Regions from separate parts of the Cellulosimicrobium sp. NPDC057127 genome, predicted to be linked through region 3. Evidence: riboswitches for the same ligand, from Rfam matches in the RefSeq annotation. Region 3 holds a riboswitch; each other region holds the start of a gene.
The links. Region 3 has a riboswitch for thiamine pyrophosphate ahead of thiD (bifunctional hydroxymethylpyrimidine kinase/phosphomethylpyrimidine kinase). Riboswitches for the same ligand answer to the same signal wherever they lie in the genome.
Positions count from the first base shown of each region.

Region 1 (9,590 bases), on a different contig from region 3:
CCTCGACACGTTCCAGGTCGGCGTCTACCTGTGCCTGGTCGGGCTGTCGGTCCTCACGACGGGACTGTTCGTCACGCCCGTGAGCCTGCACCGCGCCCTGTTCCGCAAGCACCGCAAGCCGGCGCTGGTCACGCTCAGCGACCGGGTGACGCGCGCCGGGATCCTCGTGCTCGCGCTCGTCTTCACGGGGACGGTGCTGCTCGTCGTGGACGTCGTCGTGAACCGCACGGCCGCGCTGTGGGCGAGCGGGTCGATCCTCGTCCTGCTGGTCGGGCTCTGGTTCGTGCTGCCCCGCGCGGCGGTGCACGACGTGCAGCCGGCGTCGTGATGCGACGTCAGGCCGACGGCGCGGCGCTGCGGGCGCGCGCGCCCCGCCGGACGGGGCCGAGCGTGAAGAGCAGGGTCGCGAGCCCGGTGAGCGCCAGCAGGGCGAAGCCGATGCCGTAGTCGCCCTCGAGCTGGTAGACGGCACCCATGATCAGGGGCGGGATGAACCCGCCGAGCCCGCCCGCCGCGCCGACGAGGCCCGTCACGCCGCCGACCTTGTCCGGCGGCGCGACCTTCGCCACGAGGGCGAACGTGGCCCCGGACGACGCCCCGAGCGCGGCGGCGAGGCCGAGGAAGGCGAGGGTGCCCACGGGTACGAGGTCGGGCTCGAACGCGACGACGGCCGCGAGCGCCGTGACCGCGGCGAAGCAGACGACCGAGACGGGCACGCCGCCGAACCGGTCGGACAGCGTCCCGCCGACGGGTCGCATGGCGACGGCGAGGACGACGAACCCGGCGGTTCGGGCGGCGGCGTCGGACGCGGTGAGGTCGTAGGCGTTCACGAGGAACGTGGGCAGGTACACGCTGAACGCGACGAAGCCGCCGAAGCCCACGGCGTAGAGCCAGGACAGCTGGAGCGTGGCGGGCAGGCGCAGGATGGACCAGGTGCGGGCCCAGAAGCCGGCGGAGGCGCCCGGGTCGGGCGTCCTCGCGTCCCGCAGCACGAGCCGGGAGACGACCGCGAACACCGCGAGGATCGCGGCGACGAGGAGGAACGGCGCCGCGTCCCCCCGGGCGTCGCGGATGGCCACGGTCGTGAACGCGGAGATCGCGGTCCCGCCCATGCCGATGCCGAAGATGCCGATCGCGGTCCCGCGCCGCTCGGGCGGGTACCAGGCGTTGACGAACGGCACCCCGACGGCGAACGACGTCCCGCCGAGACCGAGGAGGAACCCGCCGGCGAGGAGCGCGACGAAGCTGTCCGCCACGAGCCCCACGAACAGGACGGGCAGGACGGTGAGTGCGCTGACGAGGGGGAACATCACGCGGGCGCCGAAGCGGTCGGTCAGCGCCCCGACGGGGATGCGGCCGAGCGAGCCGACGATCACCGGGACGGCGACGAGCACGGAGACCTGGACGTCGGTGAGCTCGTACTGCTGGCCGTAGGCCGCCCCGAGCGGGCTGATGAGCGCCCACGCCCAGAAGTTGACGGCGAACCCGACCGTGGCGAGCGCGAGCATGAGCGTGGGCGACCCGTGCACGGGCGCCGCGGCCGGGGTGCGGCCCTCGCTCCCCGCCGGGGCCGTCTTCCCGGTCGTCGTGGTCGAGGGGTCGTCGTGCTGCGCCATGTCGGCTCCCGCGGTGAGGGTGCCCGCCCCGGGGCACGGTCGTCGTGCGTCGAGCGGGCACCACGCTAACGGCGTGCGGCGGGTGCCGCACGGCGCGCGCCCGTACGGTAGGCGCGTGCTCTGGTGGCTGTTCGGCGGTGTCGCGCTCCTCAACGTCTACGCGCTCGCGCTCGTCGTGGTGCGCGGCGTGCTCTACCGCACGTCCGTGTACCGGCCGATGCTGCTCAACCTCGCGCTGTCGATCGTGCCGGTCTTCGTGCTCGGCGGGGTCGTCCTCGCCCTGCTCGCGCTGCTGGCGGCGCAGGCGCCGACGGCCGTGACGGTGACGGTGACGGTGGCCGGGACGCTCGTGTGGCTCGTGCTGCTGCCCAACGCGGGCTACCTCGTCACGGAGCTGAACTTCAGCCACCGCCGCGACGACGACCCGGTGCCGCTGTGGTTCGACATCGTCGCGGTGCTCACGCTCGCGCTGTCCGGCGTGCTGAACACCGTCGTCAACGTGCTCGTGGCGCAGATGCTCTTCGCGGTGCTGCGGTACCCCGAGGACGACGCGCCGTTCACGCGGCCGGGCTCGTGGCTCGCCGTGGGCGTCGTGCTCGTGCTCGTCACCGTGGGCGTGTACCTCGGCCGGTACGTGCGGTTCAACAGCTGGGACCTGCTGCACCCGGCGTCGTTCGTGCGCAAGCTCGCGCAGCACCTGCGGACCCCCGGTGTGCCGGCGCAGGCGGCGCTGTTCTGCCTCCTGCACTCGGTGCTGCTCGGCCTCGTGTACGTGATCGTCGTCGGGCCGCTCACGGCGCTGTTCGTCCGCGGCGCCTGACGCCCGGCACGTCGGCCGGGCGCCGGCGGGACGTCAGCAGGGACGGGCAGGGCCTCAGCGGGCGGCGAGGCGCGCGACGACGCTCTTCGCGCCGCGCCCGGCGAACCGGCGTGCGAGCACGCCGACCCCCGCGGCGACCGCCGCGAACGTCACGGCGGACACGATGCCGACCTCCTCGTCGTCGAGGTCCTTCGGCGCGTCGTGGCCCGTCGCCTTCGCCCACACGAACGTGACGAGCTTCTGCGCCACCCAGCCGGCGGCGAACGTCAGGGCGACGGTGCCGACCTTCACGGCCAGCGTCTGCTCGGTGTCGTGCGTGTCGGCCACGAGGGGTCCTCCGTCGGTCGTTCGGGCGGCGCCGGTCGGTCGTCGCACCATCACCGTAGTGCGAGGACGGGGCCAGGCGCCGCCCGGCACGCTCACGGGCGGGCGGGGCCGGCGCTCACGCGTGGCTCACGGCGTCGAGCACGGGCAGGCGTGCCGCCCGCACCGCCGGCCAGACCGCGGCCGCGACGCCGACGACGACGGCGAGCCCGAGCATCGCCGCGAGCTGCGCCCACGGCACGGCCAGGGTCGAGAAGCCCTCGTCGGCGAGGACCGACGGGAGGGCCGCGGCGACGCCCGTGCCGACGGCGAGCCCGACCGCGGTGCCGAACACCGCGACGAGCACCGACTCCAGGACGATCGTCCCGGCGAGCTGGGTACGCCCGAGGCCCACGGCGCGCAGCAGCCCGATCTCGCGCGTGCGCTCGACCACCGACAGCGCGAGCGTGTTGACGATCCCGAGCACGGCGACGAGGACGGACAGCCCGAGCAGGGCGTAGACGATCGCGAGGACCGACTCGACCTGGGCCGCGACCTCGCCGGCGAACTCCTGGGCGTCCAGCACGGACGCCACGACGAACGGCGCGACGGCCTCGGTCACGCGGTCGTGGACCACGGCCGGGTCCGCGTCGTCCGCGACGTCGAGGAACACCATCTCGGGCGTCGTGGCGCCGACCTGCGCGGCGACCTCGGTGGGCAGCAGCACGTCGACACTGAAGGCCTGGGAGTCGATCACGGCGCCGATGCGCACCTCCCGCGGCGGTGCGTCGGGCCGTGCGGGGTCGGCGAGGGCGATCGTGTCGCCCAGCTCCCAGCCGTGCTCGTCCACCGCGTCGGCCATGACGGCCGCCTCTCCGCGCGCGTACGCCGCGAGGTCGCCCTCGGTGGCGGTGGTGCGCACCGACCGGCCGAAGCCGTCGGCGGGGAACCCGACGACGAGCTGCGGCTCGTCGTCGACGAGGACCTGCCCGTACGTGACGACGTCGGTGGACGCGACGCCGGGGACGGCGCGGACGGCGTCGGCGGCACCCTGCGGGAGGTTCGGCGTCGCGGACCGGACGACGAGGTCCGCGGCGGTCTCCTGGTCGACGATCTGGTGCACGGACTCGCGGGCGGACACGGCGAGGACCGACGTCGCGGAGACGAGCGTCATGCCGATGACGAGCGCGCCCGCCGTCGCGGCCGTGCGGCGGGGCTGGCGCGTGACGTTGCCGCGGGCGAGGCCGCCGAGCGGGCGCACGAGCCACGCCGCGGGTGCCGCGAGGACGGACAGCACCGGCGGGACGGCGACCGGCGCGAGCAGCAGGACGCCGGCGAGGGTCAGTGCCGCGCCCGCGCCGAGGACCGGCGCGGCACCGCTGCCGGTGGCGTGCGCGACGACCACGAGCGCGACCCCGCCGAGCAGCGCGGCGGCCCCGGACAGGAGTCGCAGCGGCCTCGTACGGCCGGGCCCGGAGGCGGCGTCCTGCCGCATCGCCTCGACCGGACGGACGAGCGCGGCGTGCCGGGCGGGCAGCGCCGCCGCGCCGACCGACACGAGCACGCCGACCAGGAGGGGGACGACGATCCCCGCGGTGGTCACGGGCAGGGCGCCGTCGAGCTCCATGCCGACCGCGCCGAGACCCGTCCGGGCGAGCTCGGCCAGCCCGAAGCCCGCGGCCACGCCGAGCAGGGCCCCGACCGCGCCCACGACGGCCGCCTGCGCGACGACCGACCGGAAGACCTGCGCCGGTGACGCGCCGACCGCGCGCAGCAGCGCGAGCTCGCGCGTCCGGCGCCGCACGTGCATCGCGAAGGTGTTGGCGATGAGGAACGTCCCCACGAACAGCGCGAGGGCGGCGAACACGAGCAGGAACGTCGACACGAAGCCGAGCTGCTCGGCGATCGCGTCGGACGTCTCCGCGCGCAGCGCGTCGCCGGTGACGACCTCGACGCCGCCGGGGACCGCGTCGGCGAGCGCGTCGCGCAGCGCCTGCGGCGAGGTGCCGTCGGCGGCGTGCACCGCGACCGTCGGGACGAGGCCGTCCGGCGCGTACGCGGCCGACGCCGTGGCCTGGTCGAGCAGGACCATCGTCGCACCCGCCATCGGCGCGGACAGCGAGACCTCCCCGACGACGTCCACCGGCCGCACGTCGTCCCCGAGCACCACGTCGGTGCGGTCGCCGACGGCGAGCCCGGACGCCTCCAACGTGGCCGACTCGAGCGCGACCTCGCCCGGGCCGCGGGGTGCGCGGCCGTCGACGACGCGCGGTCCCGGGTCGCGCGGGTCGTAGGCCGTCGCGAAGCTCGGTGCCTGGGTGCTGAGCACCGCGGTGCCGTCGGCGCCCACGAGCACCGCGGGGCCGCTCACCTCCGGCAGCGCGAGCGCGACGTCGTCGCGCGACGCGACCGTGGCGGCGAGGTCGGCCGGCACGAGGGCGCGCACCGCGTCGGCGGGGGCGGCCCCGTCCGCCGGCGCGCCCGCCGGGGAGGACGCCGTGACGGTCCCGCGCAGGTACACGTCGGCCTGCACCGACGACGCGACGATGTCCTCGAAGGTCGACGACAGCATCGCGCGCAGCGCGAACGTCCCCGTGACGAACGCGACGCCGATCGTCACCGCGAGCACCGACAGGACGAGCTGGGCGCGGTGCGCGCGCACGCCGCGCAGCGCGATCCGGCCCATCATCGGGCGACCGCCGCGACGTGCCCGGCGTCCGACGGCGTGCCGGACGGTGCGTCGGGGCGTGCGGCGGGCCGTGCCGGGCGGGCGGGCGTGATCGCACCGAGAGTGTCGAGCACGGCCTGCGGGTCGGGGTCGCGCAGCTCGCGCACGACCCGGCCGTCCGCGAGGAAGAGGACGCGGTGGGCGTAGGAGGCCGCGATCGGGTCGTGCGTCACCATCGCGACCGACTGCCCGAGGTCGTCGACCGAGGTCCGCAGGAACGACAGGACCTCGGCGGCGGCCCGCGAGTCCAGGTTCCCGGTTGGCTCGTCCGCGAGCACGACGGCGGGCCGGGACACGAGCGCCCGCGCGCACGCCACGCGCTGCTGCTGGCCGCCCGACAGCTCCGCCGGGCGGTGACCCAGCCGGGGGCGCAGGCCCACGGCGTCGACCACCTGGTCGAACCACGCCCGGTCCACGGGCCGGCGCGCGATCGCGAGCGGCAGCGTGATGTTCTCCTCGGCCGTGAGTGTCGGGACCAGGTTGAACGACTGGAAGACGAAGCCGATCCGGGTCCGGCGCAGGCGGGTCAGCCGGCGCTCGCTCATCGACGAGACCGTCTCGCCGTCCAGCACGACCGTCCCCGAGGTCGGGGTGTCCAGACCCGCCAGGCAGTGCATCAGTGTCGACTTGCCGGAGCCCGACGGGCCCATGATCGCCGTCAGCCGTCCTCGCTCCAGGTCGACGTCGACCCCGTCCAGGGCCCGGACGCTCGTCGTCCCCCGCCCGTACGTCTTGACCAGGCCACGGCCCGTCGCGACCGCCGTCGTGCCCGACGCCTCGCTGCTCATCGTTCCTGCCTCCCGTGCGTGGAGCCCGGCGGGACGCCGGGTCGTGACGACCCTCTCGTCGCGCCGCACGGCCGGGCATCGGGGGACGACCCGGAGCGCTCCCTGGTCGTCCCCCGAGGCGGCTCCCGGGTGGCGCTCAGGGTGCGCTCAGGGTCCGGCGCGCGGTGTAGGCTCGTGGGGAACGACAGGGGAGCTCCCCGGGAGCTGAGAGTGCGGACCACCGCAGACCCTCGAACCTGATCCGGTTAGCACCGGTGGAGGAAGTCGGGATCTCGACCACCCGTGCGCGCCGGCCGTCCGGCCGTGCGCGCGGCGGTGGAACCCCTCCTGAACGTCCAGGGAGGACACACGTGCGACACACCACGACCAGCCCGACGGCCGGCACGGCGACCGGCCCCGTCCGCCACGCCCGCGCGCTGGCCGTCGCCGGCGGCACGAGCCTCGCGCTCCTCGCGCTCGCCGCGTGCGGGGGAGGGGGCACGGAGGACGCCGGCGGGGCGGACGGGACGGACGGCGGTGCGGGGGGCACCGTCACGCTCGTCACCCACGACTCGTTCGCAGTGAGCGAGGACGTGCTCGCCGCGTTCGAGGAGGAGAGCGGCCTGACGGTCGAGCAGGTCGCGCCCGGCGACGGCGGCGCGCTCGTCAACCAGCTCGTGCTCACGAAGGACGCGCCGCTCGGCGACGCCGTCTTCGGCATCGACAACACGTTCGCGTCCCGCGCGATCGACGAGGGCGTCCTCGAGCCGTACACGCCGGCCGGGCTGTCCGACTCCGCGGCGCAGTACACGATCGGCGACGGCGAGCTCACGCCCGTCGACCTCGGCGACGTCTGCATCAACGTCGACCACACGTGGTTCACCGAGCAGGGGATCCCCGAGCCCGTGACGCTCGAGGACCTCACGAAGCCGGAGTACCGCGACCTGCTCGTCGTCACCAACCCCGCGACGTCGTCGCCCGGCCTGGCGTTCCTCCTCGCGACCGTCGGCGCCTTCGGCGAGGACGGCTGGGAGGACTACTGGGCCGACCTGCGCGACAACGGCGTCAAGGTCGTCGACGGCTGGTCCGACGCCTACTACGTCGACTTCTCCGGCGCCGAGGGGGCCGGACCGCGACCGCTCGCGCTGTCGTACTCCACCTCGCCCGCCTTCACCGTGACCGAGGACGGCACCGCGTCGACCACCGGCGCGCTGCTCGACACGTGCTTCCGCCAGGTGGAGCACGCCGGCGTCCTCGCCAACGCCGAGAACCCGGAGGGCGCGCGCGAGCTCGTCGACTTCCTCGTCAGCGAGGCGTTCCAGGCCGACGTCCCGGAGCAGATGTACATGTACCCCGCCGACGACTCCGTCGCGCTGCCCGAGGGCTGGGCCGAGTTCGCGCCCCTCTCCGAGGAGCCGTTCGACGTCGCGCCCGAGAAGATCTCGGCGAACCGCGACGAGTGGATCCAGGCGTGGACGGCGACGGTCGTCGGCTGATCACCGCCCCCTTGCCCGCCGAGCACGGGACTGGCCACCGGATCCGACGGGATCCGGTGGCTGACCGCGTGCTCGGCGGTGGCTGGTCGCGTGCTCGCCGCGGGGTGCTGTGGGGCGTCGCGGCGGCGGTGCCGCTCGCGTTCCTCGGGGTGTTCTTCGCGTGGCCCGTCGCGACGCTCGTGGCGCGCGGGTTCGTGGTCGACGGCGCGCTCGACCTGTCCGGTTTCGCGGAGACGTTCTCCGAACCGCGGACGTGGCGGATCGTCGGGCTCACGCTGTGGCAGGCCGTGCTCGGGACGACGTTCTCCGTGCTGCTGGGCGTGCCCGGCGCGTACGTGCTGTACCGGTGCCGGTTCCCCGGGCGGCGCGTGCTGCGGGCGGTCGTCACCGTGCCGTTCGTGCTGCCGACCGTCGTCGTCGGCGTCGCGTTCCGATCCCTCCTCGTGCAGGGCGGGCCGCTCGGGTTCCTCGGGCTCGACGAGACGTTCGCCGCGATCGTCCTCGCCCTCGTGTTCTTCAACTACTCCGTGGTCGTGCGCACCGTCGGCGGGTTGTGGGAGCACCTCGACCCGCGGGCCGAGCAGGCCGCGCGGGCGCTCGGGGCCACCCCGTGGCGCGCGTTCCGCACCGTGACCCTGCCGGCGCTCACGCCCGCGATCGCGAGCGCCGCGTCGATCGTCTTCCTGTTCTGCGCCACCGCGTTCGGCATCGTGCTCGTGCTCGGCGGCATCCGCTACGGCACGATCGAGACCGAGATCTGGGTCCGCACGACGCAGTTCCTCGACCTGCGCGCCGCCGCCGTGCTGTCGGTCGTGCAGCTCGTCGTGGTCGCCGCCGCGCTCACGGTCGCGAACCGCACGCGGACCCGCCGCGAGCGGGCGCTGCACCTGTCCTCCGCGGCGAGCGCCGCGCAGCCGCTGCGGCTGTGGCGTGACGGCCGTCCGACGGGCAGCCTCGTCCCGACCGCGCTCACGGCAGTCGTGGTGGTCGTGCTCGTCGGGCTGCCGCTCGGCACGCTCGTCGTCCGGTCGCTGCGCACACCCGACGGCGGCTGGGGCCTCGACAACTACGCGAACCTCGGCACGACGGGCGGGCGCAACGCGCTGTCCGTGACCGTGTGGGAGGCGGCCGGGAACTCGCTGCGCACCGCGGCGCTCGCGACGCTGCTGGCCGTCGTCATCGGCGGGCTCGTCGCGCTCGTCGTGTCGCGCCGGCCGCGCGCGCGTGCGGGACGGCGCGCGGTCAGCGCCCTCGACTCCGTGTTCATGCTCCCGCTCGGCGTGTCGGCCGTGACGGTCGGGTTCGGCTTCCTCATCACGCTCGACCGGCCGCTCGGGCTCGACGTCGACCTGCGCACCTCCGGCCTGCTCGTGCCGATCGCGCAGGCCGTGGTCGCCGTACCGCTCGTCGTGCGCACCGTCCTGCCGACGCTGCGGGCGATCGACCCGCGCCTGCGCGAGGCCGCGGCGACGCTCGGGGCGGCCCCGGGCCGCGTGTTCCGCACCGTCGACGCCCCGATCGCGGCACGCTCGCTCGGCCTCGCCGTCGGGTTCGCGTTCGCCGTGTCGCTGGGCGAGTTCGGCGCGACGTCGTTCCTCGCGCGCCCCGACACCGCGACCCTGCCCGTCGTCATCTTCCGCCTCATCGGCCGGCCCGGTGCGGAGAACTACGGCATGGCGCTCGCGGCGAGCGTCGTGCTCGCCCTGCTCACCGCGACCGTGATGCTGCTCGCCGAGCGGTTGCGCGGCGACCGACCCGGAGGAGAGTTCTGATGGTGCGACCACCGGCCGTCCCCGCACCCGTCGACGTGCCCGTCGACGCGCCCGTCGACGCACCCACGGAGCCGCCCGCGCCGGCGTC
Region 1 is NZ_JBHUUP010000006.1:23,455-33,044, forward strand. It holds gene ACFTZA_RS07525 (DUF6328 family protein) at 1-328, shown strand, start outside; gene ACFTZA_RS07530 (nitrate/nitrite transporter) at 336-1,616, opposite strand; gene ACFTZA_RS07535 (DUF1361 domain-containing protein) at 1,732-2,436, shown strand; gene ACFTZA_RS07540 (DUF4235 domain-containing protein) at 2,491-2,763, opposite strand; gene ACFTZA_RS07545 (ABC transporter permease) at 2,879-5,428, opposite strand; gene ACFTZA_RS07550 (ABC transporter ATP-binding protein) at 5,425-6,255, opposite strand; TPP riboswitch at 6,432-6,535, shown strand; gene ACFTZA_RS07555 (thiamine ABC transporter substrate binding subunit) at 6,606-7,730, shown strand; gene ACFTZA_RS07560 (ABC transporter permease) at 7,787-9,502, shown strand; gene ACFTZA_RS07565 (ABC transporter ATP-binding protein) at 9,502-9,590, shown strand, end outside.
Region 1: another riboswitch for thiamine pyrophosphate. It lies ahead of ACFTZA_RS07555 (thiamine ABC transporter substrate binding subunit); the one in region 3 lies ahead of thiD (bifunctional hydroxymethylpyrimidine kinase/phosphomethylpyrimidine kinase).

Region 2 (9,590 bases), on a different contig from region 3:
CCAGCGCGCTCGGCGCCCAGGTGGACCTGGGTCTCGCCGCGATCGTCGTGCTCGCCGTGGCCGGCGTGACGCTCGTCGTCGGGTCGGTCGCCGTGGGCGCGCGGCGGCGCAGCCGCGGCTGACCGCTGCGCACGACAGGAGGAGGGGCCGTGACGCCAGGCGTCACGGCCCCTCGGTCCGTCCGGGGCGCGGTCCGCGCACTCCCCCCGGTGCAGCTCGGCGGGAGCGGGTCTCCGCGCCCGGACGGACGGCCCTCGAGCCGTCAGGTGCGCGTCTCGCCGCGCCGGTCCGGCTCGTCCGGGCCAGCGGTCGACGGCGGTGCGGCCTCCGGCGACGCGCCCGGTGACGTCGGCGCACCACCGGGGTGCCCGACGGCAGGTGCCGCGGTGCTCTCCGGGCCCGGCCCCGTCGCCGTCGCCCACGTCGCGGTCGAGCCGGTCGCCGTCGGTCCCGCCGCACGGGCCTGCGCCGCCGGGGTGGTCGACGTGCGGTCCGGCCCGTCGGGTCGCGGCGCAGGTTCCGGCCGGACCGGCGGTGCTGCCGGCGACGGCCCGTGCGGCGCACCGGGCGCCGTGTGCCGTCCACCCTCCGACAGGTCGCCCGACGACGTGTACGCCGCCGGGGTCTCGACCGAGACGCTGGGCCCGCCGGCGAGCTTGCGCAGCGCGAGGCCGACGAGGACGAACAGGATCCCGAGCCCGACCACGAGCGCCGACACCCCGAACGCGACCACCGAGGTGTACAGCGACGCCCGCAGGAACGACGCGTTCATGACCGTCTCGCGCGTCGGGTCGTCCTGGTCCAGCTCGGCGTAGGTCTGCCCGCCGCTCGCCTCCAGGGCGTGCTGGTCGATGACGTCGGCCTGGGCGTAGGCGGTGAGCGGACCGTTGACGTGGCGGCCGGCGAGGAAGGACGCGTCGTCGGAGACGGTGATCTGCTCGGACGACAGCTCGTTCGCGACGACGATCCACGTGGCGACGCCCGCGAGGACGAGGACGATGCCGGCGATGATGGAGAAGAGGCCGATGCCCCGGACCCCACGAGCCGGTGAGACGGTGACGGTGCTCGACATGGTGCGCTCCCCTTCGACAAGACCTTCCCGGTCCGTCCGCGACACCGCGCCACCGTGGCGACACCACCGCGAGACGGTCGAACCACCCATCCGGGGCCACCGTAGCGAGCCGAGCCGCGTCGCGCCCGGCGAGCGCGCGGCGTGGCGCCCATGACACGGGTGCCCGGCACCGTCGGGGATTCGGGACCCACGACGCCCGGGTGGGAGGATGCGCGCGTGCGCATCGTCCACGTCACCGACTGCTACCTCCCTCTCCTCGGAGGCATCGAGACCCAGGTGGCGCGGCTCGCGCAGCAGCAGGCCGCGGCCGGGCACGACGTCGCGGTGGTGTGCACGACGCCGGCCCGCCCCGGCGCGCACGGGGTCACCGTCGAGCGCGTCGACGAGGTGACGGTCCACCGCCTGGCGGCGCGCGTCCCCGGCGGCTACCCGGTGCACCCGCGGGCACCGCACCACGTGGCGCGCGTGCTGGAGTCGGCGCGGCCCGACGTCGTGCACCTGCACATGGGCGTGCTCACCCCGTCCACGCAGGCGTCGCTGCGCACCGTCGTGCGCGCCGGCCTGCCGGCGGTCCTCACCGTGCACTCCGTGTGGGGGTCGGCGCAGCGGTGGTTCTCGGCGCTCGACCGCATCGTGGGCTGGTCGCGCTGGCCGGTGCTGTGGTCGGCGGTGAGCGAGCTGACGGCCGCGCCCCTGCGGCGCATCGTGGGCGACCGCGGCGAGGTCGCCGTGCTGCACAACGGGCTCGACCTCGACGCGTGGCGCGTGCCGCGCACCGAGCGCGCGGACCGCATGGAGGTCTCGGCGGTGCACGTCGTCGCCGCGACGCGGTTCGCGCCCCGCAAGCGGGTGCTGCCGCTGCTCGAGGTCCTGCGCGACGCCGCAGGTCGCGTGCCCGCCGGTGCGCTCCACGCGACGGTCGCGGGCGACGGGCCCGAGCTCGCGGCCGCGCACCGGTTCGTCGCCGAGCACGGCCTGCGCGACGTCGTGTCGCTGCCGGGCCGCCTCACCGCGACGGAGCTCAAGCGCCTGTACGCGCGCGCGGACGTGTTCGCCGCGCCCGCGGTCGAGGAGGCGTTCGGCATCGCCGCGCTCGAGGGGCAGGCCGCGGGACTGGTCGTGCTGACCCGCTCGCAGTCGGGCGTCGCGGAGCGCCTCACGGACGGCGTCGACGCGCTCCTCGCGGACGACGATCCCGGTCTCACCGACGCGCTCGTGCGGCTCGCCACCGAGGACGGCCTGCTCGAGCGGATGGTCGCGCACAACCGCGAGGTCCCGCCCGCGGCCGGTTGGCCGACCGTCCTCGCCGAGGTGGAGTCCGCCTACGCGCGTGCCGCCGCACGTCGGCGTCTCGCCTGAGCCGAGACCGAAAACCCTCGGCGCGCTCGCACCGTCACGGGTACGGTCGCGGGTGTTCCCTGCTGCACGGGACGGCGTCGCCCGCACGCCGGGTGACCGGGTCGTCCCAGCCGACCGAGAGGAGACGGACGATGGCGTGCCGGATCAGCGAGCTCGTGCTCGGATGCCGCGACCCCGAGGCGCTGGCGCGCTTCTGGTGCGCTGTGCTCGACTTCGTGGTGCTCGACCGCGAGGACGACGGCACGCTCGAGATCGGGCCTCGCGACGGGTTCGGCGGCGCGCAGCCGACGATCATCCTCAGCCGCCGGGACGAGCCGGAGCCGGGCACGTCGCGGCTGCACGTCGACGTGAACCCCACCGACCGCGACCAGGACGCCGAGCTCGAACGCCTCCTGGCGCTCGGCGCTCGACCCGCCGACATCGGGCAGACCGGCCAGGAGCAGTGGCACGTCCTCGCCGACCCCGAGGGCAACGAGTTCTGCCTGCTGAAGGCACGGCTCGCCCCGCTCTGACGACGCGCGGAGCGGTCACTCCCCCGCGGACGTGAGCCCGGCCGTCACTCCCACTCGATGGTGCCCGGGGGCTTGCTCGTCACGTCGAGCACGACCCGGTTGACCTCCGGCACCTCGTTGGTGATGCGCGTCGAGATGAGGGACAGCACGTCGTAGGGCAGGCGCGTCCAGTCGGCCGTCATGGCGTCCTCGGACGACACGGGCCGCAGCACGACCGGGTGGCCGTACGTGCGGCCGTCGCCCTGCACGCCCACCGAGCGCACGTCGGCGAGGAGCACGACCGGGCACTGCCAGATCTCGCGGTCGAGACCGGCCCTGGTGAGCTCCTCGCGCGCGATCGCGTCGGCGGCACGCAGGGTGTCGAGGCGGTCCGCGGTGACCTCGCCGACGATGCGGATGCCGAGGCCCGGGCCGGGGAACGGCTGGCGCCACACGATGGCCTCGGGCACGCCGAGCTCGAGCCCGACGGCGCGGACCTCGTCCTTGAACAGCGTGCGCAGCGGCTCGACGAGCGAGAACTGCAGGTCGTCGGGCAGTCCGCCGACGTTGTGGTGGCTCTTGATGTTCGCGGCGCCCTCGCCGCCGCCGGACTCGACGACGTCCGGGTACAGCGTGCCCTGGACGAGGAACTTGACCTCCTGGCCGTGCTCGCCGGCGTCCGCGACGATGTCGCGCGCCGCGTCCTCGAACACGCGGATGAACTCGCGCCCGATGATCTTGCGCTTGGTCTCGGGGTCGCTGTGCCCGGCGAGCGCCGTGAGGAACCGCTGCTTCTCGTCGCGCACGACGAGGTTCACGCCCGTCGCCGCGACGAAGTCGCGCTCCACCTGCTCCGCCTCGCCCGCCCGCAGCAGGCCGTGGTCGACGAACACGCACGTGAGCTGGTCACCGACGGCCTCCTGCACGAGCGCGGCCGCGACGGACGAGTCGACGCCACCCGACAGCCCGCAGATGACGCGTGCGTCGCCGACCTGCGCGCGGATGGCCGCGACCTGGTCCGCGATGACGTTGCCGGCGGTCCAGTCCGGCCGCAGCCCCGCGCCGTCGTACAGGAAGCGCTCCAGCACGGCCTGGCCGTGCGCCGAGTGCTTGACCTCGGGGTGCCACTGCACGCCGAACAGGCGCCGCGCACGGTCCTCGAACGCCGCGACGGGCGAGCCCGACGAGGTCGCCAGGACCTCGAAGCCGTCCGGTGCGCGGTGGACGGAGTCGCCGTGGCTCATCCACGTCGTCTGGTTCTCGGGGGTGTCGGCGAGCAGCACGCCCGCCTCGCGGACCGACACCTCCGTGCCGCCGTACTCGCGCAGCCCCGTCTGCGCGACGTCGCCGCCGAGCGCCTTCGCCATCGCCTGGAAGCCGTAGCAGATGCCGAGCACCGGCACCCCGGCGTCGAACAGCGCCGGGTCGACGAACGGCGCCCCCGTCGCGTACACCGACGACGGCCCGCCCGAGAGGATGATGGCGGCCGGGTCCTTGGCGACCATCTGCTCGACCGTGGCCGTGTGCGGCACGATCTCGGAGTAGACGTTCGCCTCACGGACGCGGCGCGCGATGAGCTGCGCGTACTGCGCGCCGAAGTCGACGACGAGCACCGGGCGGGGCGTCGAGACGGGCGTGGTCGCGTCGGTCGGCGGGGCGGGGGGCACGTCGGGCGCGGAGGTCACCGGACGATTCTAGGCGCCTCGCGCCGTGCCCGGGCACGGCGCGAGGCCCTGGTCAGCCGGCGGCGAACGACAGCTCCACGCGCCGGTTGAGCGCGCGACCGGCAGGGTTGTCCTCGCCGTCGAGCGTGTTCTCGGCGACCGGCACGCGGCTGCCGTGACCGGTCACGGTGAGCGCGAGGTCCGGCCGCTCGGCGCGCAGGACGCTCGCGACCGCCTCGGCCCGCTGGAGCGAGAGCTCGTCGTTGCGGGCGTCCGTGCCCAGCGCGTCGGTGTGCCCGTCGACCGCGACGGCGGCGCTCCGCGGGATCTGCTCGATGAGCTCCGTGAGCGCGTCGGCCGCCTCCGCGGAGAGCTCGGCGGAGTCGAACGCGAACATGAGGTCGGCGGTGAGGACGACGGTCGTCGTCTCGTCCTCCTCGCGCGTCGTCTCGAGGCGCGTCGTGGCGTCCTGCACGTCGAGGGGGAACGTGGCGTCCGCCGGGTGCAGGTCGAGGACGGCGTCCGCCCGCATCGCCTCGGTGACGTCGGCGGCCTCGATGCGCTCGCGGTCCTCGGCGAGGTGCTCGACGACGTCCTCGGGCAGGGCGGTGCCCGCGCCGTCGTCCGTGGTGCCGGACGACGCGACCGCGGGTGCGGGCACCAGGAGCGCGCCCGCCAGCGCCGCGACGAGCACCGCGTGCCGCGGTGCGTCGCGCACGCCCGTCACGCCGCGTCGTCGAGGTACGTGACCTCGACGGCGGTGAACGCGGGCAGCCCCTCGGCCGGGAGCACGTCCAGGGTCTCGACGCGCTCCTCGGGCGCCGGGAGGACGGCGTAGGCCTCGACGGTGCCGTGGTTCGGGAAGTCGAAGAAGACGTTCTCGAGCGGCGACACCAGCATGGTCGCCTGGCAGCGGGACTGCGCCGACCCGCGCTCGGCGACGCTCTCGGTGTCCGGCTGCCACGCGCCCTCGGTGCACAGCGGCCGGTAGGCGACGAGGTTCGCCGGGTCGGTGACCGTCACGACCGGCTCCACGCCCATGTCGTAGTAGCTGATGCTCGCGTCGCCGGCGGCTCCGTCGTCGTCCCAGCGCAGCGCCCAGCGCAGCGTCATCGTGCCGCCCTGGACCGCGAGCTCGCGGATCGTCACGGTGAGCGTGCCGGCGTCCCCCTCGCCGGGCGCGTCGACCGTCTGCTCCGCCATCACGCCGTCCGCGACGCGGGCCGTGCCGACCCCGTCGACCGCCGCGGTGCTCTCCTCGGCCGCCGGGGCGCCCGACGAGGGTGCGGTCTCGTCCGCGCCGCGCACGAGGCTGCAGCCCGAGACGGTGAGGGCGAGGACTGCGGCGACGGCGACGGCCGCCGGACGCGTGCTGGGCATGGTTCTCCTGTCCTGGGGCTCGAGATGGCTCGAGGTCGGCTCGGGGATCGGCGCGCGGCGACGGCGGCACGCGACCGCCGCGAGCATCGCACACGGCCCGCGGCGGCCAGAAGCGCGGACGATGGGGAGGACTCCCCGCGGCCGCGACTTCACCCGCTCACCGGCTCCTGCGCCGCGCTGACCGGTCCCGACGCACCTCGGCCGAGCCGGTCGCGCAGCTCGCGCGCAGCCCGCTCGGGGTCGGCCGCCTGCGTGATCGCCCGGACGACGACGACGCGCGTCGCCCCGGCGTCGAGCACCGCGTCGAGGCGCCCGGCGTCGATCCCGCCGATGGCGAACCAGGGCGTGCTCGGCGCGCCGGCGGCGACCTCGCGCAGGAGGTCCAGCCCGACGGCGGCGCGCCCCGGCTTCGTCGGCGTCGCCCACAGCGGCCCGACGCAGAAGTAGTCGACGTCCGGGTCCGCCTCGGCCGCAGCGGCCTGCTCCGCCGAGTGCGTCGAGCGCCCGAGCACGGGTGCCGCGCCGAGCAGCGTGCGGACCGCGGGGACCGGCAGGTCGCCCTGGCCCATGTGCACGACGGGCGCACCCGTCAGCCCTGCGACGTCGGCCCGGTCGTTGACCGCCCACAGTGCACCGTGCTCGGCCGCGACGCGCGCAACCGTCTCCTGGAGCTCGAGCTCGCGCGCGACGTCGAGCGTCTTGTCGCGCAGCTGGACGACGTCGACGCCGCCCGCGAGCGCCGCGTGGAGGAAGTCCTCGAGGTCGCCACGCTCCTCGCGCGCGTCGGTGCACAGGTAGAGGCGGGCGTCGGCGAGCCGGGCACGTGCGGCGGTCGCGGTGGCCGTGGCGGGCGCGGACGCGGGCGCCGCGACGCCCGTGGTGGGGGTGCTCACCCGACGGAGTGTAGGACCGCACCTCCGGCGGGCCAGGTACGGTGTCCGTGAGCACGGGAGCCCCGCACGGGGCTGAGAGGGCGCAGGAGCCGACCGTCGAACCTGATCTGGGTCATGCCAGCGAAGGGAGCGCACATGCACCGGCACGTCCGTCCGTCCTCCGGCGACCCCGCACGCGACGTCGTCGTCGTGGGCGGCGGGATCGTGGGGCTCGCCGTCGCGTGGCACGCCGCAGCGGCCGGCCTCACCGTGGTCGTCCTCGACCCGGCGCCGGGCGACGGCGCCGCGCACGCCGCGGCCGGGATGCTCGCACCCGTGACGGAGGCGGACTTCGGCGAGGAGGAGGCGCTGCGTCTGCACCTCGCGGGCGCCGCCCGCTGGCCGGGGTTCGCCGCGGCGCTCCAGGACGCGACCGGAGCGGACGTCGGCCTCCGCGACGCCGGGACGCTGACGGTCGCCTACGACACCGACGACCTCGCGGTGCTGCGCCGCGTGCTCCGCCTCCACGCCGAGCACGGCCTCGGCTCGCACGAGCTGACGACCGCCGACGCCCGTCGGTGCGAGCCGCTCCTCGGGCCGCGCCTCGCCGGCGCCGCCTGGGCGCCGGGCGACCACGCCGTCGACCCGCGCGCGACGTGCGCCGCGCTCCGCCGCGCCGTCGAGCGGTCCCCGGGGTGCGCCGTCGTGCCGCGTGCCGTCGTGGGGCTCGAGCGCGACGCGAGCGGTCGCGTGACCGGCGCGCGGGACGGGTCCGGCCGGGTCCACCGCGCGGGCGCCGTCGTGGTGGCCGCGGGCTGGGAGTCCGGCGCGCTGGTCGCCGAGGTGCCCGAGGTGCGCGTACCGACGCGGCCGGTGAAGGGCCAGACGCTGCGGCTCGACGCCGGGCCGGACCTCGGGCTCGAGCACGTCGTGCGGGGGCTCGTGCAGGGCCGCCCCGTGTACGTCGTGCCGCGCGACCCGGTGCCCGACGGCGCGCGCGCAGGGCACCGCGAGATCGTCGTCGGGGCGACGTCCGAGGAGAACCCCGACGACCGGCGCGCGACGGCCGGCGGCGTCTTCGCCCTCCTGCGCGACGCCCGCGCCCTCGTCCCCGGGCTCGACGAGGCGGCCCTCGTCGACGTCACGCCGCGCGCCCGGCCGGCGACGCCGGACAACCTCCCGCTGGTCGGCGCCACGGACGTCGCGGGGTTGCACGTCGCGACCGGGCACGGGCGCAACGGCGTCCTGCTCGCACCCGTCACGGCCGACGCGGTGGTCGCCGGGCTCACGGGCACGACGCTGCCCGACGACGTCGCCGCCGCGCTCGTCCCCGCGCGTCCGGACCGCTTCGGGCCGCGCGCCCTGCCCCCAGCCGCCGAACCCCGGGTCGCGCGCCACGACGGGCCGCATCTGGCGCACAACCCGGGGTTCGGGCCGCGCGCGGCGACCTCCACGACCCCTGCCACCCCGAGGTGAGACCCATGACCGAGACCGCTCCCCCGACCGTGCTCGTCAACGGCGCGCCGTACCCGCTCGACGGCCGGGTCGGCGTCGAGGCGCTCGTCGCCGCGCTCGCACCCGCCTACGTCGCCGACGGCGCACCGCAGGGCGTCGCCGTCGCGATCAACGACGCCGTCGTGCCGCGCGGCACGTGGTCGAGCACGGTCGTCGCGCCGGGCGACCGCGTCGAGATCGTCACCGCCGTCCAGGGAGGCTGAGACCCGTGACCACGACCAGCACCACGGACGGCGCCGACCCGCTCGTCGTCGCCGGCACGACGATCGGCTCGCGCCTCGTCATGGGGACGGGCGGTGCCGCGAACCTGCTCACGCTCGAGGACGCACTCGTCGCCTCGGGCACCGCGCTGACGACCGTCGCGATGCGCCGCGTCGCGGTGCGGCCGGGCGGTGCGGGCTCGACGGATGCCGGCATCTGGGGCCTGCTCCACCGGCTCGGCATCCGCGCGCTGCCCAACACCGCCGGCTGCTTCTCGGTGCGCGAGGCCGTGCTCACCGCGCAGCTCGCGCGCGAGGCGTGCGGCACCGAGTGGGTCAAGCTCGAGGTGATCGCCGACGACGTCACGCTCCTGCCCGACCCGATCGGCCTCGTCGAGGCGGCCGAGCAGCTCGTCCGCGACGGGTTCGTCGTGCTGCCGTACACGAACGACGACCCGATCCTCGCGCGCCGGCTCGAGGACGTCGGGTGCGCCGCCGTCATGCCGCTGGGCGCGCCGATCGGGACGGGTCTCGGCATCCTCAACCCGCGCAACGTCGAGGCGATCGCCGGCGCGGCGCGCGTCCCGGTGATCCTCGACGCCGGGATCGGGACGGCGTCGGACGCGGCGCTCGCCATGGAGCTCGGCTGCGACGGCGTGCTGCTCGCCACGGCCGTCACCCGGGCCGCCGACCCGGTCCGCATGGCGCACGCGATGCGCCTCGCCGTCGAGTCCGGGCGCCTGGCGGCCGGCGCGGGCCGGATCCCCCGGCGCGAGGGCGCGCTCGCGAGCTCGTCGCCGCAGGGTCGCCTCGACCTCGCCCTGTGACGCTCGCGAGATAGAGGGTTCTTCCCGAGGTAGAGGGGAATCTCCCTCTACCTCGCCGGAAACCCTCTACCTCGGCGCGGGCGGTGCGGCCGCGAGCTCGGCGAGGAGCGCCGGCACACCGCCGACGACCGAGCGGGCGTCCACGCCCGCCGCGCGCGCGACGTCGGCCACGCGCGCCGAGCGGGCGCCGACCGCGCACACGACGAGCAC
Region 2 is NZ_JBHUUP010000005.1:188,006-197,595, reverse strand. It holds gene ACFTZA_RS07155 (hypothetical protein) at 1-122, shown strand, start outside; gene ACFTZA_RS07150 (hypothetical protein) at 263-1,072, opposite strand; gene ACFTZA_RS07145 (glycosyltransferase family 4 protein) at 1,289-2,431, shown strand; gene ACFTZA_RS07140 (VOC family protein) at 2,563-2,943, shown strand; gene guaA (glutamine-hydrolyzing GMP synthase) at 2,988-4,589, opposite strand; gene ACFTZA_RS07130 (OmpA family protein) at 4,660-5,304, opposite strand; gene ACFTZA_RS07125 (hypothetical protein) at 5,310-5,966, opposite strand; gene thiE (thiamine phosphate synthase) at 6,116-6,859, opposite strand; TPP riboswitch at 6,903-7,005, shown strand; gene thiO (glycine oxidase ThiO) at 6,995-8,314, shown strand; gene thiS (sulfur carrier protein ThiS) at 8,320-8,556, shown strand; gene ACFTZA_RS07105 (thiazole synthase) at 8,637-9,380, shown strand; gene ACFTZA_RS07100 (ThiF family adenylyltransferase) at 9,447-9,590, opposite strand, start outside.
Region 2: another riboswitch for thiamine pyrophosphate. It lies ahead of thiO (glycine oxidase ThiO); the one in region 3 lies ahead of thiD (bifunctional hydroxymethylpyrimidine kinase/phosphomethylpyrimidine kinase).

Region 3 (9,590 bases):
GCCGCAGCCACGCGCGAGGCACGGGCAGGTCCTCGCCGCCGCCGCGCGCGGCACGACGGCGCCGCGCGTGCACCGCCCAGCCGGTCGCGCACACCAGGGCGAGGAGCGGCGTCACGACCAGCGTCGTCCCGTAGGGCGCCACCACGACCGTGCTCTCCCCGTCGAGGCCCGTCGCGGCGCGCGCGAGCACGAGCACCACCGCCACGACGCCGCCGCCGACGAGCACGCCGGGCCGCAGTGAGGTCCAGAACCCCGGCGGACGCACCGTCCGACGGTCGGTCGCCCTGCTCGCCTGCCCTGCACCCGTGCCCGCTGCGGCGCGCGCCGCCCCGGTGGCGTCCGCGGCGCCCGTCCGGGCACGACGTGCTTCCGACCGCGTGCCGTCGGACTGCCGACCCTCCCGCTCACCTTCGCCCTGGGCGTGCAGGTCCGCGTCGAGCGTGCGGCGCAACGGGTCCGCGTCCGGCCCGGCGTCGTCGCCATACGCCGGCCACGCGACCCGCCCGCGCCGGGCGCCGGGTCGGAACCGCGCGTCGTCGGCCCGGGGACGGGCCTCGCCGGGGCGGGGGACGTCGGTCACGCGTCCATCCTCCCCGAGGTCCATCCTGCCCGACGTCCCGCCGCCGGGTCGTGTGCCATGATGCGATCATGACCGCGCGAGGCGATCGCCGATTTCCCGGGCCCGTCACGGGCCCGCGCCGCTGACGCGCGCCGTCAGGCCTCGCTGACGCGGGGTGGGCGGGACCGGCCCGGACGGGCGCCCTAGAATGACGCGGACGCGCCGGGCGCGTCCGCGCACCTGGCCCGCGCTGCGCACCGTGGGCCCCGTGCCACCCTCCCGCCACCGCCAGGAAGGCCCGCATGTCCAGCCCTGACGCCGCCGTCGCCCGCACCGCGGGGACCGACGACGCGGCCCTCCCGACCACGCCGTCGCCCCTCGACGCCGACGCACTGCAGCGTGTCCTCGACGACGCGCTCGCGGCGGTCGCCGCCGCGGGCGACCTCGGCGCCCTCAAGGCCGTGCGCACCGAGCACGCCGGCGACCGCAGCGCGCTCGCGCTCGCGAACCGGCAGATCGGCGCGCTCGCGCCCGAGGACAAGAAGACCGCCGGGCGGCTCCTCGGCCCGCTCCGCGGACGCCTGAACCAGGCGATCGCGGCCCGCCAGGCCGAGCTCGAGGCCGAGCGCGACGAGCGCGTCCTCGTCGAGGAGGCCGTCGACGTCACGCTCCCCACGGACCGTGCGCCGCGCGGCGCACGCCACCCGCTGGAGACCCTCCAGGAGCGCATCGCCGACTTCTTCGTCGGTCTGGGGTGGGAGATCGCCGACGGTCCCGAGGTCGAGGCCGAGTGGTTCAACTTCGACGCCCTGAACTTCGGGCCGGACCACCCGGCGCGCCAGATGCAGGACACGTTCTACGTCGCGGGCGAGGGCGGCGAGCCCTCGAACCTGGTGCTGCGCACCCACACCTCGCCGGTGCAGGCGCGCTCGCTCCTCGAGCGTGGCGTCCCGCTGTACGTCGCGTGCCCCGGCAAGGTGTTCCGGACCGACGCGCTCGACGCGACCCACACGCCCGTGTTCCACCAGGTCGAGGGCCTGGCCGTCGACGAGGGCCTGACGATGGCGAACCTCGTCGGCACGCTTGACGCCTTCGCGCGCGCCATGTTCGGGCCCGAGGCGCGCACGCGGCTGCGCCCGGCGTACTTCCCGTTCACCGAGCCGAGCGCCGAGATGGACCTGTGGTTCCCGCAGAAGAAGGGCGGGGCCGGCTGGATCGAGTGGGGCGGCTGCGGGATGGTCAACCCGAACGTGCTGCGCGCCGTGGGCGTCGACCCCGACGTCTACTCGGGCTTCGCGTTCGGCATGGGCGTCGAGCGCACGCTCATGCTGCGCCACTCGATCGCGGACATGCACGACATGGTGGAGGGCGACGTGCGCTTCTCCTCCCAGTTCGGAATGGGGATCTGATGCCGTACGTCGCCCTCGACTGGCTCGGCGACCACGTCGACCTGCCCGCCGGGCTCACGGCCGAGCAGCTCGCGGCCGACCTCGTGCGGGTCGGCCTGGAGGAGGAGGCGGTGCACGGCGCGGCCGTGACCGGCCCCCTCGTCGTCGGGCGCGTGCTCGGGCTGACGCCGGAGCCGCAGAAGAACGGCAAGACGATCAACTGGTGCCAGGTCGACGTCGGCACGCACAACGTCGACGGCGTCCCGGCCGCCGACGGCGGCGAGCCGCGCGGGATCGTGTGCGGGGCGCACAACTTCGCCGAGGGCGACCTCGTCGTCGTCGCGCTGCCCGGCGCGGTCCTGCCCGGCCCGTTCCCGATCGCGAGCCGCAAGACCTACGGCCACGTCTCCGACGGCATGATCTGCTCGCAGCGCGAGCTCGGCCTGGGCGAGGACCACGACGGCATCATCGTCCTGCCGCGCCTCGGGTACGCCGCCGACGACCTGACCCCCGGCCAGGACGCGGTCGCGCTGCTCGGCCTCGGCGACGAGGTGCTCGAGATCAACGTCACGCCGGACCGCGGCTACGCGTTCTCCTACCGCGGCGTGGCGCGCGAGTACGCGCACTCGACCGGGGCGCGGTTCACCGACCGCGGCCTGGAGGGCTCGCTCGCGGCACCGCTGCCGGCCGCGACGCCGGACGGCTTCCCCGTGGAGGTCGACGACGCCGCGCCCGTCCAGGGTGTGGCGGGCTGCGACCGCTTCGTCACGCGCGTCGTGCGGGGGATCGACCCGGCCGCGACGACGCCCGCGTGGATGCAGCGGCGCCTCACGGCGTCCGGGATGCGCCCGATCTCGCTCGCGGTCGACGTGACGAACTACGTCATGCTCGACCTCGGCCAGCCCCTGCACGCGTACGACCTCGAGAAGGTCGCCGCTCCCGTGGTCGTGCGGCGTGCGGCGCCGGGGGAGCGCCTCGTCACGCTCGACGACGTGGACCGCGCGCTCGACCCGCAGGACCTGCTCATCACCGACAGCCCCGACGGCGCGCGCGCGTCGCGCGTGCTCGGTCTCGCGGGCGTCATGGGCGGCGCGTCCTCCGAGGTCGGCCCGACGACGACCGACGTGCTCGTCGAGGCGGCGCACTTCGACCCCGTGTCCGTCGCCCGCACGGCGCGCCGCCACAAGCTGTCGAGCGAGGCCGCCAAGCGGTTCGAGCGCGGCGTCGACCCGCGGCTCCCGGCCGTCGCGGCGCAGCGGGTCGTCGACCTGCTCGTCGAGCTGGGCGGCGGCACCGCCGACCCGGCCGTGTCCGACCTGGACCGCACCACCGCGCCCGCGCCCGTGCGCCTGCCGCTCGGCGAGCCGGAGCGGCTCGTCGGCGTGCCGTACACCACCGAGCAGGTCGTCGAGTCGCTGCGCGCGCTCGGCGCCACGGTCGAGGAGCAGGCCGCCGAGCCCGGTGCCCTGACCGTCACGCCGCCGTCGTGGCGCCCCGACCTCACGGGCGCGGCCGAGCTCGTCGAGGAGGTCGCCCGTCTCGTCGGCTACGACGCGATCCCGTCGGTCCTCCCGGCCGCCCCGGGCGGCCGCGGCCTCACGCGCGAGCAGGCGGTGCGGCGGTCCGTCGCGCGGGCGCTCGCGGAGGCCGGTCTCGTGGAGACGCTCAGCTACCCGTTCGTCGGCGAGGGCGAGCTCGACGCGCTCCGCGTCCCTGCCGACGACGAGCGGCGCCGCGCGCTGCGCCTGGCCAACCCGATCGCCGACGACCGTCCGCTCATGCGCACGGACCTGCTGAGCACGCTGCTCGAGACGGCGCGCCGCAACGTCGGCCGCGGCCTGCCCGACGTCGCGGTGTTCGAGATCGGTCTCGTGACCCTGCCGCGCGCCGGGGCCGGTGCAGCCCCCGCGCTGCCGCCCGCAGCGCGCCCGTCGGACGACGCCCTCGCGGCGCTCGCCGGCGCGGTGCCGGACCAGCCGCGGCACGTCGCCGGCGTGCTCGTCGGGCGCCGCGAGCCCGCGGGCTGGTGGGGCGCGGGTCGGCCGGCCGACTGGACGGACGCGCTCGACGCGGCGCGCCTCGTGGCGCAGCGCGCCGGCGTGGAGGTCGTCGTGACCGCCGACACCCAGCGTGCCCCGTGGCACCCCGGACGGTGCGCGCGCCTCGCGCTCGCGGACGGGACCGTCGTGGGGCACGCGGGCGAGCTGCACCCCAAGGTGCTCGAGAACCTCGGCCTGCCGGCCCGCTCGGTGGCGTTCGAGGTCGACCTCACCGCGCTGCTCGCCGGGTCGGACGACGAACCGGTCACCGCGACGCCCGTCTCGGCGTTCCCGGCGGCGAAGGAGGACCTCGCGTTCGTCGTCGACTCCGGGGTGAGCGCCGCGGCGCTGCGTTCCGCGGTCGCCGAGGGTGCGGGCGACCTCCTCGAGGAGCTCAGCCTCTTCGACGTCTTCACGGGCGAGCAGGTCGGCGCAGGCCGCAAGTCGCTCGCCTTCTCGCTGCGCCTGCGCGCGGCGGACCGCACGCTCACCGCCGACGACGTCGCGCGGGTGCGCGAGGGTGCCGTCGCCGCGGCGCGCGAGCGGGTCGGAGCGGAGCTGCGCGCATGACCGCCGGGGACGGCACGACCGTCGCGCCGGCGCGGACCGCGCTCGTCACGGGAGCGTCACGCGGGATCGGCCGGGCCGTCGCCGTCGGCCTGGCGGCGGCAGGCCTCGACGTCGCGCTCCTCGCGCGGGACGCGGGGCGGCTCGACGAGACCGCCGCGGAGGTCGGCCGGCTCGGTCCGCAGGCCGGGCGTGCCGTCGTCGTCACGGCGGACGTCACGGACGTGCAGGCCGTGGACGCGGCGGTGGCGTCGGCCGTGGCCGAGCTCGGCTGCATCGACCTGCTCGTGAACAACGCGGGCCGCGTGGACGCCGAGGTGCCGCTGTGGGAAGCCGACCCCGACCAGTGGTGGTCCGTGCTCGAGACCAACGTCCGCGGACCGTTCCTGCTCTCGCGGGCCGTGGTCCCGGGCATGCTCGCGCGCGGCGGGGGCCGCGTCGTGGACCTCAACAGCGGCGCGGGCTCGCACGACTCCACGGGTGCCAGCGCGTACAACGCGAGCAAGACGGCGCTCCTGCGGCTCGGCACCAACATGCACCGCTCGGGCCACGCGCTCGGTCTGCGCACGTTCGAGGTCGCGCCGGGCGTCGTGCAGACGGACATGACCGCCTCGATGGCCATGCACGCCGGCCGCACGGAGTGGACGCCCGTCGAGCGCACGGTCGAGATGGTCGTCGCGATCGCGGGCGGCGGGCTCGACGCGTTCTCCGGCTCGTTCGTGCGCGTCACGCACGACTCGCCCGAGTCGCTGCGCGCGGCGCTCGACGAGGCCGCCCGTAGCGGGCAGGACGTCCCCGGGCAGGACGGGCGCCGTCTGCGGGTGACGCGCTGGGGCGAAGGCGACCCGATGCCGGGCGAGCTGCCGCGGCGCTGACCCGGACGCACGGGCGGGACGAGGGCGCGCTCCGCACGGGGCGCGCCCTCGTGCGTCGGGGCCGGACCGGCCCGCTAGCATGAGGCGACCGACACGGGGTGCCCCGCGACCGCGGGGCTGAGATCACACCCGTCGAACCTGCTCTGGCTCGTACCAGCGAAGGGATGTCCGCCGATGACGCTCGCCCCCGCACGCCCCCGCGTCCTGTCGATCGCCGGCACCGACCCCACGGGCGGTGCCGGCATCCAGGCCGACCTCAAGTCGTTCTGCGCGCACGGCGCCTACGGCATGGCGGTCACCACCGCCCTCGTGGCGCAGAACACCCACGGCGTGCGGTCGGTCCACGTGCCCGGGCCGGCGTTCCTGCGCGCCCAGCTCGACGCCGTCTCGGACGACGTGGAGATCGACGCCGTGAAGATCGGCATGGTCGCCGACGAGCCGAACGCGCGGGAGATCGGCGCCTGGCTCGACGACCTCGCGGCGAGCCGGCGCTCGGCCGGGGGCGCGCCCCCGTACGTCGTGCTCGACCCCGTCATGGTGGCGACGTCGGGGCACCGGCTGCTCGACGTCGGCGCCGAGCAGGCCGTGCGCGAGCTGGCCGCGCGCGCCGACGTGCTGACCCCCAACCTCCCGGAGCTCGGCGTGCTCCGCGGGGCCGCGACCGCCGCGACGTGGGACGAGTCGCTCGAGCAGGCGCGGGCGTTCGCGCGCGAGAGCGGCAGCGCCGTCCTGCTCAAGGGCGGGCACCTGCACGGCGCGACCTCACCGGACGCGCTCGTCGAGCCCGTCCCGGGCGCGAGCGGCGTGGACGTCGACGGGCGCGTCACGGTGTTCGACGCCGTGCGCGTGGCCACCCGCCACACGCACGGCACCGGCTGCTCGCTGTCCGCGGCGCTCGCGGCGCTGCGGCCGCAGCGGGCGAGCTGGGCGGAGGCGGCGCGCGAGGCGAAGGTGTGGTTGTCCGGCGCGCTGCGCGCGGCCGAGGCGCTCCGGGTGGGCGGTGGGCGCGGCCCCGTGGACCACCTGCACGCGCTGGTGCCGGCGGGTCAGACGCGCACGCCGGAACCCGTCGGGTAGACGCACTCGGTGCCGGGCGGCCACCAGCGCCAGCGCGACTCGACCTGGTCCACGCTCACGCCCCCGGGCCGCTCGGCGACGCACCGGTCCTCGCCCTGACGCACGCCGACGGTGAGGTAGTAGGCGACGAGCGCGCCGGTGAGCAGGACGGCGAGCACGGTCACGGCCGTGCGCAGCGCGGGCGAGGGGCCGCCGTCCGACCCGTCCTCCTCGCCGGGACGCGGCGGCACCCAGCTCCAGCTCACGCGTCGGCCCCCGTGGCGTCCGTCGCCCCTCCGGCAGGGTCGCCCGCGCTGCCCAGGTCGTCGTCGCCGGGACCGTCGGGGAGGAGGAGCACCTTGCCCGTCGTCGCGCGGCCCTCGAGCGCCCGGTGGGCCGCCGCGGCGTCGGCGAGCGCGAACCGCGCACCGACCCGCACGTGCAGCGTGCCGCCGGCGAGGGCACCCAGCACCTCGGCGGCACGCTCCTCGAGCTCGGTGCGCGTCGCGGTGTGGTCGGCGAGCTTCGGCCGCGTGAGGAACACCGACCCTGCCGCGTTGAGCCGCTGCGGGTCGACCGCCGGCACCTGGCCGGACGACCCGCCGAAGAGCACGAGCGTCCCGCGCCGCCGCAGGCTCGCGAGCGACGCGTCGAACGTGTCCTTGCCCACCGAGTCGTAGACCGCCGCCACGCCCTCGCCCCCGGTGAGGCCGCGCACGACCTCGGGCAGGTCGTGGGAAAGGTCGCCGAACGCGGTGTACTCGATCACGTGCTCCGCGCCGGCCGCGCGCGCGAGCTCGGCCTTCTGCGGGGTGGAGACGGTCGAGAGGACGTGCCCGCCGCGCGCCACGACCATCTGCGTGAGGAGCAGGCCGACGCCGCCCGCGCCCGCGTGCACGAGGACCCGGTCGCCCGGACGGACCGGGTAGGTCGACGTGCACAGGTAGTGCGCGGTCAGACCCTGGAGCGCGACGGCGGCCGCGTCGTCGGACGACACGGCGTCCGGGACGTGCAGCGCCTCGCGCGCCGCCACGACGGTCAGCTCGGCGTACGAGCCCGGCGCCTCCGTCCACACGACACGGTCCCCGACGGCGAACTCGGGGTCGCCGTCGCGAACCTCGCCGACCGCGACCACCGTCCCTGCGCCCTCGCTGCCGACGGCGTGCGGGTACGTCACCGGGTAGACGCCGGCGCGCTTGTACGTGTCGACGAAGTTGACGCCCGACGCCGCCGTGCGCACGAGCAGCTCGCCCGGTCCCGGCTCCGGGTCGGGCAGCTCGCGGTACTCCAGGACCTCGGGGCCACCCGCCTCGCGGGCCACGATCGCGTGCATGGACCCCAGCCTAGGGTCGGGCGTCGTGGTCGGGTCGGGTGGGCGGGGCGGCTGACGTGCTCGGACTGCCGCGCGGTCACCCCGGCCCGTCGTCTCGCCTTCTCGAGCGCGGCGCTGACGTCCTTCGCACATGACCCGCCCCGCCCGGCCTCGTCTCGCCCTGGCATCGATCGAGGCCGTGCGACGTCCCGTGGGTTCCGGCAGTACGGCAGCCCGCGCGCGGCGCACCGCCCGCGTCGCGACCCGCGCGCGGCTGCGGCGAGCCAGGACCTCCTCGGCCTGCGACCTACGACGGACGGGGTCGGCACCGCGGATCGCGCACCCAGATGCGATGTGGTCGGGACGAGAAGCTGGGTGTCAGGACGAGCGGCGGGGTCGGGTCGTGTGCGAAGGGCGTCAGAGCCGTGCGCGAGAACGCGAGACGATCGCGCGAGGTGACGGCGCGCCAGCCCGAGCGCACGGTGCGACCCGGTCGCGAACCCGTCCACGCGTGCTGAAGCGGGCCGAGCGCCTTGCATAACTATGTATAGTTGTGCATATGACGGTCACAGTCGCGGTCGCGGGAGCGTCCGGGTACGCGGGGGGCGAGGTGCTGCGCCTGCTCGCGGGGCACCCCGACGTCGAGATCGGCGCCCTCACGGCGCACAGCAGCGCGGGGTCGCTGCTCGGGACGCACCAGCCGCACCTGCGCTCCCTCGCGGACCGCGTGCTGCTGCCGACGACGGTCGAGCACCTCGTGGGGCACGACGTCGTGGTGCTCGCGCTGCCGCACGGCGCGTCGGGCGAGATCGCGGCGCAGCTGCCCGAGGACGTGCTCGTGCTGGACCTCGGCGCCGACCACCGGCTCGAGTCGGCGGCGGACTGGGAGCAGTTCTACGGCTCGGTGCACGCCGGGACGTGGCCGTACGGCCTGCCCGAGCTGCTCCTCACGCAGGACCCGGGCACGGGTGCGCGGGAGACGCGCCAGCGCGAACGTCTCGCGGGTGCTCGACGCATCGCCGTCCCCGGGTGCAACGTGACCGCCGTGACGCTCGGCCTGCAGCCGGGCGTCGCCGCCGGGGTGGTCGACGCGCGCGACGTCGTGGCGGTGCTCGCGAACGGCTACTCGGGCGCGGGGAAGTCGCTCAAGCCGCACCTGCTCGCGTCCGAGGGCCTGGGCTCCGCCCAGCCGTACGCCGTCGGCGGCAGCCACCGGCACGTCCCGGAGATCGTGCAGAACCTGCGTGCCGCGGGCGCGCCGGACGTGCGGATCTCGTTCACGCCGACGCTCGTCCCGATGGCCCGCGGGATCCTCGCGACCGTGACCGCACCGCTGTCGGCCGACGTCGCCGCCCTCGGTCCCGCGGAGGCGACCGCGCGGGTGCGCCAGGCGTGGGACGACGCGTACGTGGGCGAGCCGTTCGTGCAGGTGCTGCCCGAGGGGCAGTGGCCTTCCACGGCGATGACGCTCGGCGCCAACACCGCGCTCGTCCAGGTCGCGGTCGACCACGCCGCGGGCCGCGTCGTCACGGTCACGGCGATCGACAACCTCGTCAAGGGCACCGCGGGCGCCGCGGTGCAGTCCATGAACATCGCGCTCGGCCTGCCGCAGACCGCAGGACTGACCACCGAGGGAGTCGCCCCGTGACCGTCACGTCCCCGCAGGGCTTCCGGGCCGCAGGCGTCGCCGCCGGCCTGAAGTCGACCGGCGCGAAGGACGTCGCGCTCGTCGTCAACGACGGGCCGCTCGACGTCGCCGCCGCCGTCCTCACGACGAACCGTGTCTTCGCGGCC
Region 3 is NZ_JBHUUP010000002.1:340,224-349,813, forward strand. It holds gene ACFTZA_RS03310 (hypothetical protein) at 1-580, opposite strand, end outside; gene pheS (phenylalanine--tRNA ligase subunit alpha) at 862-1,968, shown strand; gene pheT (phenylalanine--tRNA ligase subunit beta) at 1,968-4,556, shown strand; gene ACFTZA_RS03325 (SDR family NAD(P)-dependent oxidoreductase) at 4,553-5,428, shown strand; TPP riboswitch at 5,513-5,610, shown strand; gene thiD (bifunctional hydroxymethylpyrimidine kinase/phosphomethylpyrimidine kinase) at 5,603-6,505, shown strand; gene ACFTZA_RS03335 (hypothetical protein) at 6,475-6,750, opposite strand; gene ACFTZA_RS03340 (quinone oxidoreductase family protein) at 6,747-7,817, opposite strand; gene argC (N-acetyl-gamma-glutamyl-phosphate reductase) at 8,356-9,444, shown strand; gene argJ (bifunctional glutamate N-acetyltransferase/amino-acid acetyltransferase ArgJ) at 9,441-9,590, shown strand, end outside.